Regions from separate parts of the Yersinia fenwicki genome, predicted to be linked through region 1. Evidence: predicted binding sites of a transcription regulator. Region 1 holds the regulator's gene; the other holds the start of a gene.

Region 1 (7,423 bases):
TTATTGGCCCAAGGTAAACTCGAAGGTGCCAAAGGATTGTCGATATGAGTAAAACAAGACTATGGATAACTTTATCCTTAGCACTGATTGCTTTAGCCCTGATTGGCTGGAACATTTCCGGTTTTAATCAAAAAGATACACAAGCTACGATTGATGATAATGAACCCTCATCGCAAAGCCAGCATACGGTGACGGTAGTTTTTAATCCGGTCGGGCAACTGAATTATAAATTGGTGGCAGAAGAGGTTAAGAACTTCAGCGCACAGGAGCTGACCTGGTTTACCAAGCCGGTGATGACGATGTTCGATGAGCATGCTGTCGCCACTTGGACAGTACGAGCAGATCGCGCCAAGCTGACCGATGATAAGATGCTTTATTTGTATGGTCATGTTGAGGTTGATAGCCTAACCCCTGACGCACAGTTACAAAAAATTAAAACTGATAACGCCCAGGTTAATTTGATCACTCAGGATGTATTCTCCGATGATGAAGTTACCCTCTTTGGTGTTGGATTTACATCTAACGGCATGAAAATGCGTGGCAACTTGCGGGATAAAACCGCCGAGCTGATTGAAAAGGTTAAAACCTCTTATGAAATCCAAAAATAAAATTCTTCATCTTTTGCTTGCCAGCTCACTTTTGGCCGCAAGCCTGCCCGCGTTAGCGTTAACCGGCGATACTGATCAGCCCGTCCTGGTCGACTCGGTTAAACAAGCATTGGATATGGGGGCCAATACAGTCACCTTTACCGATAATGTGGTTATCAAGCAAGGTACCATTGAGATTAAGGCTGATAAAGTCGTGGTGACCCGCCCTGGCGGCGATCAGAGCAAAATGGTCATCGAAGGTTTTGGTAATCCCGTGACTTTCTATCAGATGCAAGATAGCGGCAAACCGGTTAAAGGCCACGGCCAGAAACTGCGTTACGAAGTCGCTAATGATTTTGTGGTCTTGACCGGTAATGCCTATCTGGAGCAGCTTGATAGTAATATCAAAGGTGATCGCATCACGTATCTGGTGAAAAAACAGCAGATGGAAGCCTTCAGTGATAAAGGCAAACGTGTTACCACCGTGCTATTACCGTCTCAATTACAAGATAAAGGGCCAGCAGCTTCAGGCCAAAAGAAGAGTAAATAATCATTTATGGCAACATTAATCGCAGAAAAACTGGCTAAGGCGTATAAAGGCCGTAAAGTGGTCGAAGACGTTAGCCTGAAAGTAAAATCCGGTGAAATTGTCGGTTTACTTGGGCCGAACGGTGCGGGTAAGACCACCACTTTTTATATGGTCGTCGGCATTGTCCAGCGTGATGCCGGGCGCATTGTGATTGATGACGAAGATATCAGCCTCTTGCCGTTACATGAGCGCGCCCTGCGCGGGATTGGCTATTTGCCGCAAGAAGCCTCTATCTTCCGCCGTCTGAGTGTCTTTAACAATTTGATGGCGGTGCTGGAAATCCGTAAAGACCTCTCATCTGAGCAACGTCAGGAGCGGGCTGATGAGTTAATGGAAGAGTTCCATATTACTCATTTACGTGACAGTCTGGGCCAATCGCTTTCCGGCGGTGAACGCCGCCGTGTCGAAATCGCCCGTGCGCTGGCTGCCAATCCCAAATTTATTCTGCTGGATGAGCCGTTTGCCGGGGTTGATCCGATTTCTGTTATTGATATCAAAAAGATAATTGAGCATCTGCGCGACAGCGGCCTCGGTGTACTGATTACCGACCATAATGTGCGTGAGACGCTAGACGTTTGTGAGCGGGCTTATATTGTAAGCCAAGGGCATTTAATCGCTCACGGCACACCACAGGAAATTTTGGCTGACGAACAAGTTAAACGTGTTTATCTGGGCGAAGAATTCCGTCTTTAATCCAATACCAGACACTGTTAATGATTTTGTTAGTCATCAGGAAAATTGATACCGCATTATGAAGCAAGGTTTGCAACTCAAGTTCAGCCAACAACTGGCTATGACTCCACAGCTGCAGCAGGCTATTCGCCTGTTGCAACTTTCTACGCTAGAACTCCAGCAGGAGATTCAGTTAGCGCTGGAGAGCAACCCCCTGCTTGAGCAAACTGATCTTCATGAAGAGATAGATGCAAAAGAAACAATAGACAGTGAATCGCTTGATACCCGCGAAGCACTGGAACAGAAAGATATGCCGGAAGAGTTACCACTGGATGCGACTTGGGATGAAATTTATACCGCAGGCACGCCATCAGGTATGGGCAATGATTACAGCGACGACGAACTGCCGGTCTATCAGGGGGAAACCACTCAAACTCTCCAAGACTATTTGATGTGGCAAGTAGACTTGACCCCGTTCTCAGAAACTGATGCCGCCATTGCAACGTCGATCGTCGATGCGGTTGATGAAACTGGCTATCTCACTGTGTCACTGGAAGACATTCTGGAAAGCATGGGGGATGAGAATGTCGCATTGGACGAAGTCGAAGCTGTACTCAAGCGAATACAACACTTTGATCCCATTGGCGTAGCCGCGCGTAACCTGCGCGAGTGTCTATTGGTACAGCTATCGCAATATGACAAAGATACCCCCTATCTCGCTGAAGCACGTTTGGTCATTAGCGAATATCTGGATTTGCTAGGCAACCATGATTTCCGTACGATGATTCGTTTAAGTCGGCTAAAAGAAGATACACTTAAAGAAGCCATTGCTCTGATTCAGTCACTGGATCCGCGCCCGGGTCAGTCTATCAATACAGGGGAATCTGAGTATGTGATTCCAGATGTTCTGGTACGAAAAGACAAAGGGCACTGGACGGTCGAGCTTAATGCCGATAGCATTCCACGCCTGAAAATCAACCAACAGTACGCAGCGATGGGCAGCAATACCCGTAATGACAGTGATGGGCAGTTCATCCGTAGCAATTTGCAAGAAGCAAAATGGTTGATAAAAAGCCTTGAGAGCCGCAATGAAACGCTATTGAAAGTAGCACGTTGCATTGTAGAGCAGCAGGTAGCTTTTTTTGACAATGGGCCTGAATTTATGAAACCCATGGTGCTGGCAGACATTGCCCAAGCCGTGGATATGCATGAGTCGACAATTTCCCGAGTAACTACGCAGAAGTTCCTGCACAGTCCTCGAGGAATTTTCGAACTGAAATATTTCTTCTCCAGCCATGTCAATACAGATAGCGGAGGCGAAGCTTCTTCTACTGCGATTCGTGCACTGGTGAAAAAATTGGTTGCGGCAGAAAATCCAGCCAAACCACTTAGTGACAGTAAACTGACCACACTATTATGTGAACAAGGCATTATGGTGGCTCGGCGAACCGTCGCGAAGTATCGAGAGTCGTTATCCATCCCGCCGTCAAACCAGCGTAAACAGTTGGTTTGACCTGAACTGAGAAGGAAGACACTATGCAACTCAATATTACCGGACATCATGTCGAAATAACCGACGCATTACGCGAGTTTGTTACCACTAAATTTGCCAAACTTGAGCAATATTTTGATCGAATTAACCAGGTGTATGTGGTTTTAAGTGTCGAAAAAGTAAAACAAATTGCAGAAGCCACGGTACATGTGAATGGAGGCGAGTTGCACGCAAGTTCAGAGCAGGAAGATATGTACGCCGCAATTGATATTTTGGTTGATAAACTGGCCCGCCAGTTGAACAAACACAAAGATAAATTGAAACAACATTAGGAACCCTTGTTGCTGTTATATACCCTAGATAATTCGAGTTGCATGAAGGCGGCAACTGAGCGAATCCTCAGGAACTTACACCAGTAAGTGACTGAGGTGAACGAGGGCAGTCAACGCACATGCGGCTTGAAGTATGACGGGTAGACAGCAAAGGTTCTACACTCGCTACACAACCTGATGCCAGCAGAGAAGAATATTCCGCTGGCATCAGGCGTAAAACAGCGCTTAAGTGAAAGATGAAATGATCAACGATCCAGCATTGCAATTAAGCTCGGTATTAAATATCGAGTGCACCAAAAGCTCCGTACATTGCTCAAGTAAAAAGCGGGCTTTGGAAATTATCAGCGAGTTAGCTGCCAAACAGCTTAACCTGCCATCACAGATCGTTTTCGATGCTGTGTTAACCCGCGAACGCATGGGCAGTACTGGCATTGGTAGTGGTATCGCGATACCACATGGCAAGCTGGAGGAAGATACACTGCGCGCTGTAGGTGTATTTATCCGCCTGGAGCAACCCATTGCTTTCGATGCTATTGATAACCAACCGGTTGATCTATTATTTGCCTTGTTGGTTCCAGCAGATCAATGTAAAACTCACTTACACACTTTGTCTTTAGTGGCTAAGAGATTAGCTGATAAAACAGTGTGCCGTCGTTTACGAGCAGCGCAAAGTGATGATGAGCTTTATCAGATCATCACTGAATTACCGCCAGAAACAGAGTAATTAGGTAAGCAACGTCGTTTTATCCGTTATGCCCGGCTCCTGTAGCCGGATTACTGGGTTCTACAAGGGGAGTCACTCACATGGTGCTGATGATTGTCAGCGGCCGTTCCGGTTCAGGGAAGTCTGTTGCTTTGCGCGCATTGGAAGATATGGGCTTTTATTGTGTCGATAACTTGCCCGTGGTTCTGTTGCCGCAATTGGCAAGTACACTTGCCGATAGGAATATCTCCGCTGCAGTGAGCATTGACGTACGCAATATGCCTGAGTCTCCTGAGGTATTTGAGCATGCCATGACCCAACTGCCAGACAGCTTTTCACCGCAGTTGCTGTTTTTAGATGCTGATCGCAATACCCTGATTCGTCGCTATAGTGATACCCGTCGTCTGCATCCGCTGTCGACTAAAAACCTGTCATTAGAAAGTGCTATCGATGAAGAGAGCGACCTGCTGGAGCCTTTGCGCTCGCGGGCTGACTTGATTATTGATACCTCTGAAATGTCAGTGCATGAATTAGCTGAGATGCTCCGCACTCGCCTATTGGGTAAACGTGAGCGCGAGTTAACCATGGTGTTTGAATCCTTCGGCTTTAAACACGGCATCCCTATTGATGCAGATTATGTCTTCGACGTACGCTTCCTACCTAACCCGCACTGGGACCCTAAATTACGCCCGATGACAGGTCTGGATAAGCCGGTGATCTCCTTCCTTGATCGCCATACTGAAGTGCATAACTTTATTTATCAGACCCGCAGTTATCTGGAACTGTGGTTGCCGATGCTGGAAACCAATAACCGCAGTTATCTGACGGTAGCTATTGGATGTACCGGCGGTAAACACCGCTCAGTCTATGTTGCTGAACAATTGGCCGATTATTTCCGCGCCCGCGGTAAGAACGTCCAATCACGTCATCGTACTCTGGAAAAGCGTAAATAAATGACAGTTAAACAAACCGTTGAGATCAAAAACAAGCTGGGAATGCATGCCAGGCCCGCAATGAAATTGTTCGAGCTGGTTCAGAGTTTTGATGCAGAAGTGATGTTACGTAATGACAGTGGTACCGAAGCCGAAGCCAGCAGTGTGATTGCACTGCTGATGCTTGATTCTGCCAAAGGCCGCCAGATTGAGGTTGAAGCTACCGGGCCTGATGAGATTCAAGCGCTGGCAGCAGTGATTGAACTGTTTAATTCGGGATTTGATGAGGATTAAGTTTTCATTTTGCGGTTCGGTTGATATTGGATTAGATGATAGGTTCGGTTGTTAGAATTTCATTACCCACTTAATCTCCGATGCATCAACAACCAAACCAGTCACTGAACAAATCATATCTAAACAAACATTACCCAACTTAAGATATTTGAAATCAAAATGTACCAGGTAATCGTTTGCTAATCATAAAAAATGCGGCGATCCCCTCTTGCAGAGAAATCCCACGCGAGTATAATTCGCCACAATTTGCCGGGAGAAATGATGAAAAGCCGTTTGAATTTTGCTAAACATCGTCGTTTTGTTGAAAATGATTCTATCGATGGTCGACAAAATAGACTGCTAGCAGGCAGCCAATTGCCATTCTTTCTCCCGTTGCTAAACCGATCCTGAAAGGCCCCTCATTGAGGGGCTTTTTTTTGTCTGCCGATCGGCACCGGATTCATCTATTACCGTATGACAACTGATTAAAGAAACCAGGGTAGCCCGAGACCACGGGCAACTATAGAGGAGAGCGAAAATGGCCAACCCGTTGTATCACAAGCACATCATCTCAATTAACGACTTATGTCGCGAGGAACTGGAACTGGTATTGCGCACCGCTGCCAGTTTGAAAAGCCACCCGCAACCCGAGCTGTTAAAACACAAAGTGATCGCCAGTTGCTTTTTCGAAGCCTCAACCCGCACCCGTTTGTCGTTTGAAACCTCAATTCATCGCCTTGGGGCATCCGTTGTCGGTTTTTCTGATAGCAGCAACACCTCGCTAGGTAAGAAAGGTGAGACACTAGCTGATACCATGTCAGTCATCAGTACCTATGTCGATGCCATTGTCATGCGCCATCCACAAGAAGGGGCTGCACGCCTTGCCACCCAGTTCTCCGGTAATGTGCCGGTGGTTAATGCCGGTGATGGTGCCAACCAGCATCCAACCCAAACACTGCTCGATTTATTCACCATTCAAGAAACCCAAGGCCGACTGGATAACATCAATATCGCTATGGTCGGTGATCTAAAATATGGCCGCACCGTGCATTCACTGACGCAAGCGCTGGCAAAATTTAACGGCAATCGCTTCTTCTTTATCGCCCCCGATGCATTAGCAATGCCAGCTTATATTCTTGAAATGTTGGAAGAAAAAGGCATGGAATACAGCCTCCACGAAAGTATTGAAGAAGTGGTACCAGAGCTGGATATTCTCTATATGACCCGCGTGCAAAAAGAGCGCCTTGACCCATCAGAATATGCCAACGTCAAAGCACAGTTTGTCCTGCGCGCGGCTGATTTAAATGGCGCACAGGATAATCTCAAAGTGCTACACCCGCTGCCGCGTATTGATGAAATCACGACTGATGTTGATAAAACGCCTTACGCTTACTATTTCCAACAAGCAGGTAACGGCATTTTTGCACGTCAGGCGCTGCTGGCATTGGTATTAAACGCAGAATTGGCTCTTTAAGGGGATTGAATATGACTCAGGATTACAAACTACAGGTTGAAGCGATTAAATGCGGCACCGTGATTGACCATATTCCGGCGCAAATCGGGTTCAAATTGTTGTCGCTATTCAAACTGACCGCGACCGACCAGCGCATCACTATCGGGTTAAATTTGCCGTCTAAGAGATCAGGTCGTAAAGATTTGATTAAAATAGAAAATACCTTCCTGACAGAGCAACAAGCCAACCAATTGGCTATGTATGCCCCCGATGCCACAGTCAACCGCATCGACAATTACGAAGTGGTGAAGAAGCTGACACTCAGTTTGCCAGATCATATCGACGGCGTCCTCACCTGCCCTAATAGCAACTGTATCAGCCATAATGAAC
Region 2 (7,423 bases), 560 kb from region 1:
TTTTGGCGTTGGCCGATATCGCCTGGACGCACATCATCATAGTGACTGAATGTGGAGTACAGCAGGCCTGTACCAGAAGTCATGGTCATGAACTCAGTACGGAAACCGATCAGACCACGTGCAGGGATCAAGTAGTCGAGACGCACACGACCTTTACCGTCCGGATCCATGTTTTTCAGGTCAGCTTTACGCTCACCCATGGCTTGCATGACTGAACCCTGGTGCTGCTCTTCGATGTCCAAGGTCACGTTTTCAAACGGCTCTTGTTTGCGGCCATCAATTTCACGGACAATAACTTTAGGACGGGAAACCGCCAGCTCGAAACCTTCACGACGCATGTTTTCGATCAGAACCGACAAGTGCAGTTCGCCACGGCCAGATACGCGGAATGCATCAGCATCTTCGGTTTCTTCAACACGCAGCGCCACGTTATGAATCAACTCTTTGTTCAGGCGGTCAAGAATCTGACGTGAAGTCACATACTTGCCTTCTTTACCACAGAACGGAGAGGTGTTAACGCAGAAATACATGCTTACGGTTGGCTCATCAACTGACAGTGCTGGCAAAGCTTCAACAGCATTAACATCGCAAATGGTATCAGAGATGTTCAACTCGCCCAGACCGGTGATGGCAATGATATCGCCAGCTTCAGCCTCGGTAGCTTCAATACGCTCCAGACCCATATGAGTCAGAACTTTACCAACTTTGGCGTTACGAGTTTTGCCTTCGCTATCAATGATAGTGACTTGCTGGTTTGGCTTAACTTTACCGCGTTTGATACGACCAATGCCGATAACACCAACATAGTTGTTGTAATCCAGCTGAGAGATCTGCATCTGGAACGGTGCTTCAGCCTCAACTTGTGGCGGAGACACATGGTCAACGATGGCTTGATACAGCGGGGTCATGTCTTCCGCCATATCATTGTGGTCTTCGCCAGCAATACCCATCAATGCAGATGCATAAATGATAGGGAAGTCCAGTTGTTCATCAGTTGCGTCCAGGTTAACAAACAGGTCGAACACCTGATCCACAACCCAGTCAGGACGTGCGCCCGGACGGTCAACTTTATTGATTACCACGATGGGTTTCAGACCGTTAGCGAAAGCTTTTTTGGTCACGAAACGGGTCTGCGGCATCGGGCCATCCATTGCGTCGACAACCAACAGCACAGAGTCAACCATAGACATTACACGCTCAACTTCACCACCGAAATCGGCGTGTCCTGGGGTATCCACGATGTTGATGCGGTAGTCTTTCCACTTAATGGCAGTATTTTTTGCGAGGATGGTTATCCCACGCTCTTTCTCCAAATCGTTGGAGTCCATTACACGTTCAGTTGCTTCAGCACGTTCACCGAACGTACCAGATTGTTGTAGCAACTTATCAACCAGGGTAGTTTTCCCATGGTCAACGTGCGCAATAATGGCGATGTTACGCAGATTCTCGATCACAGCTTTTTTGCCTCAGGCATTTAGAAATAGCGCGCTATTGTACACGTATTAGGCGAGGGACTAAACAAGATCACAAAATTCTCTTATAAACAACCTAACGGCGGTATGTTTGTGATCCCTTTCACGGTGCAAAAATAGCCTTCCAGCCTCTTATTGCACCAATACAGTGCCCAACAGCACAAATGAAGCACCAAAATAGTGCAATATAACTATCCTGGTGCATACTGAATATCAGCAGACCCCTATGATATGGCATAAACGGGGGGTTTGGAAAGTTGGCATAGATTTCGCAATGTATTTTAGCATGAATGACTGAACATCATATACCCAAAGAAATTGGTGTTGCAGGTAGGCGGCAAGAGAATGAACCCCGATGAGCTTACTCTCGTAAGTTATTTGGGTGAGTGAGTGCAGCCAACACCTCTGCAACTTCAAGTTCGAAGGGGATAACACGGTAATCGTTCCACGACGACGACTATGACAAATCCAGGAGATATAAGTATGTCCGCTGAACATGTTTTGACGATGCTGAATGAGCACGAAGTGAAATTTGTTGATTTGCGCTTCACCGATACTAAAGGGAAAGAACAGCACATCACTATTCCAGCTCATCAGGTCAACGCTGACTTCTTCGAAGAAGGCAAAATGTTTGATGGCTCCTCGATTGGTGGCTGGAAAGGCATTAACGAATCCGACATGGTACTGATGCCAGACGCCAGCACCGCTGTTATGGACCCGTTCTTCGAAGACTCCACACTGATTATCCGTTGTGACATCCTTGAGCCAGGCACCCTGCAAGGTTATGACCGCGATCCGCGTTCTATCTCCAAACGCGCAGAAGAATTCCTAAAATCTTCTGGCATCGCGGATACCGTATTGTTTGGGCCAGAGCCAGAATTCTTCCTGTTCGACGACGTTCGTTTTGGTAGCTCCATCCGTGGTTCCCACGTCGCTATCGATGATATCGAGGGCGCATGGAACTCCAGCACCAAATACGAAGGCGGCAATAAAGGCCATCGTCCAGCCGTCAAAGGGGGTTACTTCCCAGTTCCTCCAGTCGATTCTTCACAAGACCTGCGTTCTACCATGTGTCTGACCATGGAAGAAATGGGCCTGGTGGTTGAAGCGCACCACCATGAAGTTGCAACCGCGGGTCAGAACGAAGTAGCAACTCGCTTCAATACCATGACCAAAAAAGCTGACGAAATTCAGATTTACAAATATGTGGTGCACAACGTGGCCCACGCATTCGGTAAAACGGCGACTTTCATGCCAAAACCTATGTTCGGTGATAACGGTTCAGGTATGCACTGCCATATGTCTTTGTCCAAGAACGGTACTAACTTGTTCGCCGGTGACAAATACGCTGGCCTGTCTGAAATGGCGCTGTTCTATATCGGCGGTATCATCAAGCACGCAAAAGCCATTAACGCCTTGGCTAACCCAACAACTAACTCCTACAAGCGTTTGGTCCCAGGCTACGAAGCACCGGTAATGTTGGCATATTCTGCCCGTAACCGCTCAGCTTCTATTCGTATCCCTGTAGTTGCCAGCCCGAAAGCACGTCGTATTGAAGCGCGCTTCCCGGATCCAGCAGCTAACCCATACCTGTGCTTCGCAGCTCTACTGATGGCTGGCCTTGATGGCATCATCAATAAGATTCACCCTGGTGATGCGATGGACAAAAACCTGTATGACTTGCCACCGGAAGAAGAGGCTGAAATTCCAAAAGTTGCAGGTTCACTGGACGAAGCAATGGCTGCACTGAACGAAGACCGCGAGTTCCTGACCCGTGGTGGCGTGTTCACTGACGACGCTATCGATGCTTACATCGAACTGCGTAAAGAAGAGATGGACCGCGTTCGTATGACTCCGCACCCAGTTGAGTTCGAACTGTACTACAGCGTTTAAGTTTTAGTTTACCCAATAGATTTCAAGGTGTAGGACGGCGGCAAGCGAGATAATCCCGATGAGCTTACACCAGTAGGTGATTCGGGTGAGTGAGAGCAGCCAACAACCCTACAACTTGAAAGATGAAGGGTTGTTGCCGTGGAAACTTTTGGCCCATCTTAGGATGGGCTTTTTTCTCCACTTTTCGTTTTCGTCATCATTCCTCTGGCTCAGTTGCGGCTGAACCGCTAGGATTAATGCACCAAAAATGTGCAGGAGTCTGCGTAATGGCAACAGGCACGCTGCCCGATGCTGGGCAGATCCTCAATTCTCTCATTAATAGCATTCTGCTATTAGATGATTCTCTGGCTATTCATTATGCCAATCCCGCGGCCCAGCAACTTCTGGCGCAAAGCTCTCGTAAACTTTTTGGTACACCGCTCCCCGAATTATTAGGCTATTTTTCTCTGAATATGGCGCTGATGAGAGAAAGCCTGGCGTCTGGACAAAGTTTTACCGATAACGAAGTCACACTGGTCGTTGATGGCCGGGCACATATTTTATCGCTCACTGCACAATCATTGGCGGAAGGTTTCATATTGCTGGAAATGGCACCGATGGATAACCAGCGTCGGCTAAGCCAAGAACAACTACAGCATGCACAACAAATCGCCGCACGAGATTTGGTGCGTGGGTTGGCTCATGAAATTAAGAACCCTTTGGGTGGCTTACGGGGTGCAGCACAATTATTGTCAAAAGCACTGCCCGATCCGGCATTGCTGGAATATACCAAAGTCATCATTGAACAAGCCGACCGCTTACGTAATTTGGTTGACCGCTTATTAGGCCCACAGCGGCCTGGTCAACATGTAACACAAAGCATCCATCAGGTTGCTGAACGGGTTTGCCAACTTGTCTCACTGGAAAAACCGGATAACGTAACGTTAATCCGCGACTATGACCCCAGCTTGCCTGAGCTGGCGCATGACCCCGACCAAATTGAACAAGTGCTGCTCAATATCACCCGCAATGCATTACAAGCTTTAGGTGAAGCTGGCGGCACGATAACACTTCGTACCCGCACCGCATTTCAGATAACACTGCATGGCGTGCGCTACCGCTTGGCCGCGCGAATTGATATTGAAGATGATGGGCCGGGCGTACCCACGCAATTACAAGATACCGTGTTCTATCCGATGGTCAGTGGCCGTGAGGGAGGGACTGGCCTTGGCTTGTCGATTGCCCGCAGTCTTATTGATCAGCACTCGGGTAAAATTGAATTTAACAGTTGGCCGGGACATACCGAATTCTCGGTTTACCTGCCTATTCGCCAGTGAGGTTTCTATGCAACGAGGGATAGTCTGGATCGTCGATGACGATAGCTCCATCCGCTGGGTGCTTGAACGCGCACTGACTGGAGCGGGCCTAAACTGCGCAACTTTCGATACCGGAAATCAGGTATTGGATGCTCTTGCCACGCAAACCCCGGATGTGTTGTTATCCGATATTCGTATGCCCGGTATGGATGGATTAGCCCTGCTAAAACAAATTAAGCAGCGCCATCCGATGCTTCCGGTCATCATAATGACAGCACATTCTGATTTAGACGCAGCAGTTAGCGCCTACCAACAAGGGGCATTTGATTATCTGCCCAAACCTTTTGATATTGATGAAGCGGTCGCGCTGGTTGAGCGGGCTATCAGCCATTATCAAGAGCAACAACAACCCGCCCGCACCCAACCTGCCAGTGGCCCAACAGCGGATATCATCGGCGAAGCACCTGCGATGCAGGATGTTTTTCGCATCATTGGCCGTTTGTCGCGTTCTTCTATTAGCGTACTGATTAACGGCGAATCAGGTACGGGTAAAGAGTTAGTGGCCCATGCACTGCATCGCCATAGCCCTCGAGCCAAAGCCCCTTTCATCGCATTGAATATGGCTGCGATTCCAAAAGATTTAATTGAGTCTGAACTGTTTGGCCATGAAAAAGGCGCATTTACCGGTGCTAATCAGGTACGCCAAGGCCGCTTTGAACAAGCCGATGGTGGCACTCTGTTTTTAGATGAAATTGGTGATATGCCGCTGGATGTGCAAACCCGCCTATTGCGCGTATTGGCAGACGGCCAGTTCTATCGGGTCGGCGGTTATGCGCCGGTCAAAGTGGATGTGCGCATCATTGCTGCCACCCATCAGAATCTGGAGCTAAGGGTTCAGGAAGGGAAATTTCGTGAAGACTTATTCCATCGTCTGAATGTCATTCGAGTGCATTTACCACCACTGCGTGAGCGCCGTGAAGATATTCCTCGCCTGGCGCGCTACTTCTTACAAGTAGCCGCGAAAGAGTTGGGTGTCGAAGCCAAAAACCTGCATCCTGAAACAGAAGTTGCACTAACTCGTCTGCCTTGGCCAGGAAACGTACGCCAACTGGAGAATACCTGCCGTTGGTTGACCGTGATGGCTGCTGGGCAAGAAGTGCTGGTTCAGGACTTACCTTCTGAACTGTTTGAAACCAGCACACCAGATGCTTCCGGCCAACGGATGCCGGATAATTGGTCGACATTACTGGCGCAATGGGCAGATCGGGCATTACGGTCTGGTCATCAGGACTTACTGTCAGAAGCGCAACCAGAAATGGAGCGCACGCTGTTAACCACCGCATTACGTCACACCCAAGGACATAAACAGGAAGCGGCGCGCCTGTTAGGCTGGGGCCGAAATACATTAACCCGTAAGTTGAAAGAATTGGGAATGGAATAAATTTTGTTTGAAAGAGACCGCTAACAAAGTTGATAAGCGGGGAAATGTGCCGAATGGGCCATAGTCGCGTAAGCGACCGGAGCGCCCATCGGTGCAGTCGACCCGCTAGTCTCAATGCAACAAAAGAGGTTTGCCAGCAACCTCTTTATCAGATCACTCGGGAAAACTGTTGCCGACGTGCCTGTTTGCGTAAATAAATATCGAAACACATACAAATATTACGAATGAGTAAACGCCCACGCGGTGTTACACGAATACTTTTATCATCTCGCTCCACCAGCCCATCTTGTTCAAAGGGGGCGAGCAACTCAAAATCTTCAGCAAAATAATCAGCGAAACAAATACCATAATGCTGTTCAATCGGCTGATAGCTGATTTGGAAATTACAAATCAGTGTCTTAATCACGTCACGACGTAAACAATCATCTTCAGTCATGGTCAGGCCACGCCATAAGGCATTGCCACGCTGTTCGACAACGGCATAGTAAGTCTTCAAATCTTTTTCATTTTGCGCGTAACTGTCACCTAACATGCTGATGGCAGAAACCCCCAAACCAAGTAAATCGCTCTCACCTTGGGTGGTATAGCCCTGGAAATTACGGTGTAATTTACCTTCACGCTGGGCAATCGCTAGCTCATCGTCTGGTCGGGCAAAGTGATCCATACCAATGAACTGATAACCAGATTCCGTTAAGAAGCTGATGGTATGTTGCAAAATATCCAGCCGCTGCTCGGCACTTGGCAAGTCGGCATCTTTAATTTTACGCTGTGCGGCAAACAGGCTCGGCAAATGGGCGTAATTGAATACACTCAAGCGATCTGGGTTAAGTTCTGCTACCCGCTCTAGGGTAAAAGCAAAACTTTCTGGCGTCTGTTTTGGCAAACCATAAATCAAATCAATATTGGTTGAGTTAAATCCCAGCGCCTTAGCGCGGGCAATCAGTGCAAAGATAAAATCTTCATCTTGCTCACGGTTAACCAGCCGTTGAACCTCTTTATTGAAATCCTGCACCCCCATGCTCAGGCGATTAAACCCTTCAGCACGCAGATGATCGAGCACATCCAGCTCAATTTCACGCGGATCAACTTCAATTGACTGCTCTGCGCCGGGTAGAAAATCAAAGTTTTCACGCAACAGATTCATCAAATGAGTAATTTGTGTTTTATTTAGATAAGTTGGCGTGCCGCCGCCCCAATGCATCTGGCTGACCTGGCGACCGGCAAATAACGCAGCCCGCTGGCGGATCTCTTTTTCCAAAACCGCCAGATATTCATCAGCTTTATGCTGTTGGCGTGTCACCAGCTTATTACAACCACAGAAG

What was found. Region 1 encodes sigma-54, which starts transcription at its own class of promoters, with help from an activator protein. Its sites were predicted from a motif close to GTTGGCACANNTTTCGCTNT; they were not measured.
Positions count from the first base shown of each region.
Region 2: the regulator sigma-54 is predicted to act here: its motif matches at 1,729-1,748, upstream of glnA (glutamate--ammonia ligase).

Region 1 covers NZ_CP170755.1:483,278-490,700, reverse strand. The annotation lists gene kdsC (3-deoxy-manno-octulosonate-8-phosphatase KdsC) at 1-48, shown strand, start outside; gene lptC (LPS export ABC transporter periplasmic protein LptC) at 45-608, shown strand; gene lptA (lipopolysaccharide ABC transporter substrate-binding protein LptA) at 592-1,137, shown strand; gene lptB (LPS export ABC transporter ATP-binding protein) at 1,144-1,869, shown strand; gene rpoN (RNA polymerase factor sigma-54) at 1,928-3,361, shown strand; gene hpf (ribosome hibernation promoting factor) at 3,385-3,672, shown strand; gene ptsN (PTS IIA-like nitrogen regulatory protein PtsN) at 3,914-4,396, shown strand; gene rapZ (RNase adapter RapZ) at 4,477-5,328, shown strand; gene npr (PTS phosphocarrier protein NPr) at 5,329-5,601, shown strand; gene pyrB (aspartate carbamoyltransferase) at 6,119-7,054, shown strand; gene pyrI (aspartate carbamoyltransferase regulatory subunit) at 7,066-7,423, shown strand, end outside.
Region 2 covers NZ_CP170755.1:4,644,163-4,651,585, forward strand. The annotation lists gene typA (ribosome-dependent GTPase TypA) at 1-1,454, opposite strand, end outside; gene glnA (glutamate--ammonia ligase) at 1,956-3,365, shown strand; gene glnL (nitrogen regulation protein NR(II)) at 3,632-4,681, shown strand; gene glnG (nitrogen regulation protein NR(I)) at 4,689-6,101, shown strand; gene hemN (oxygen-independent coproporphyrinogen III oxidase) at 6,250-7,423, opposite strand, start outside.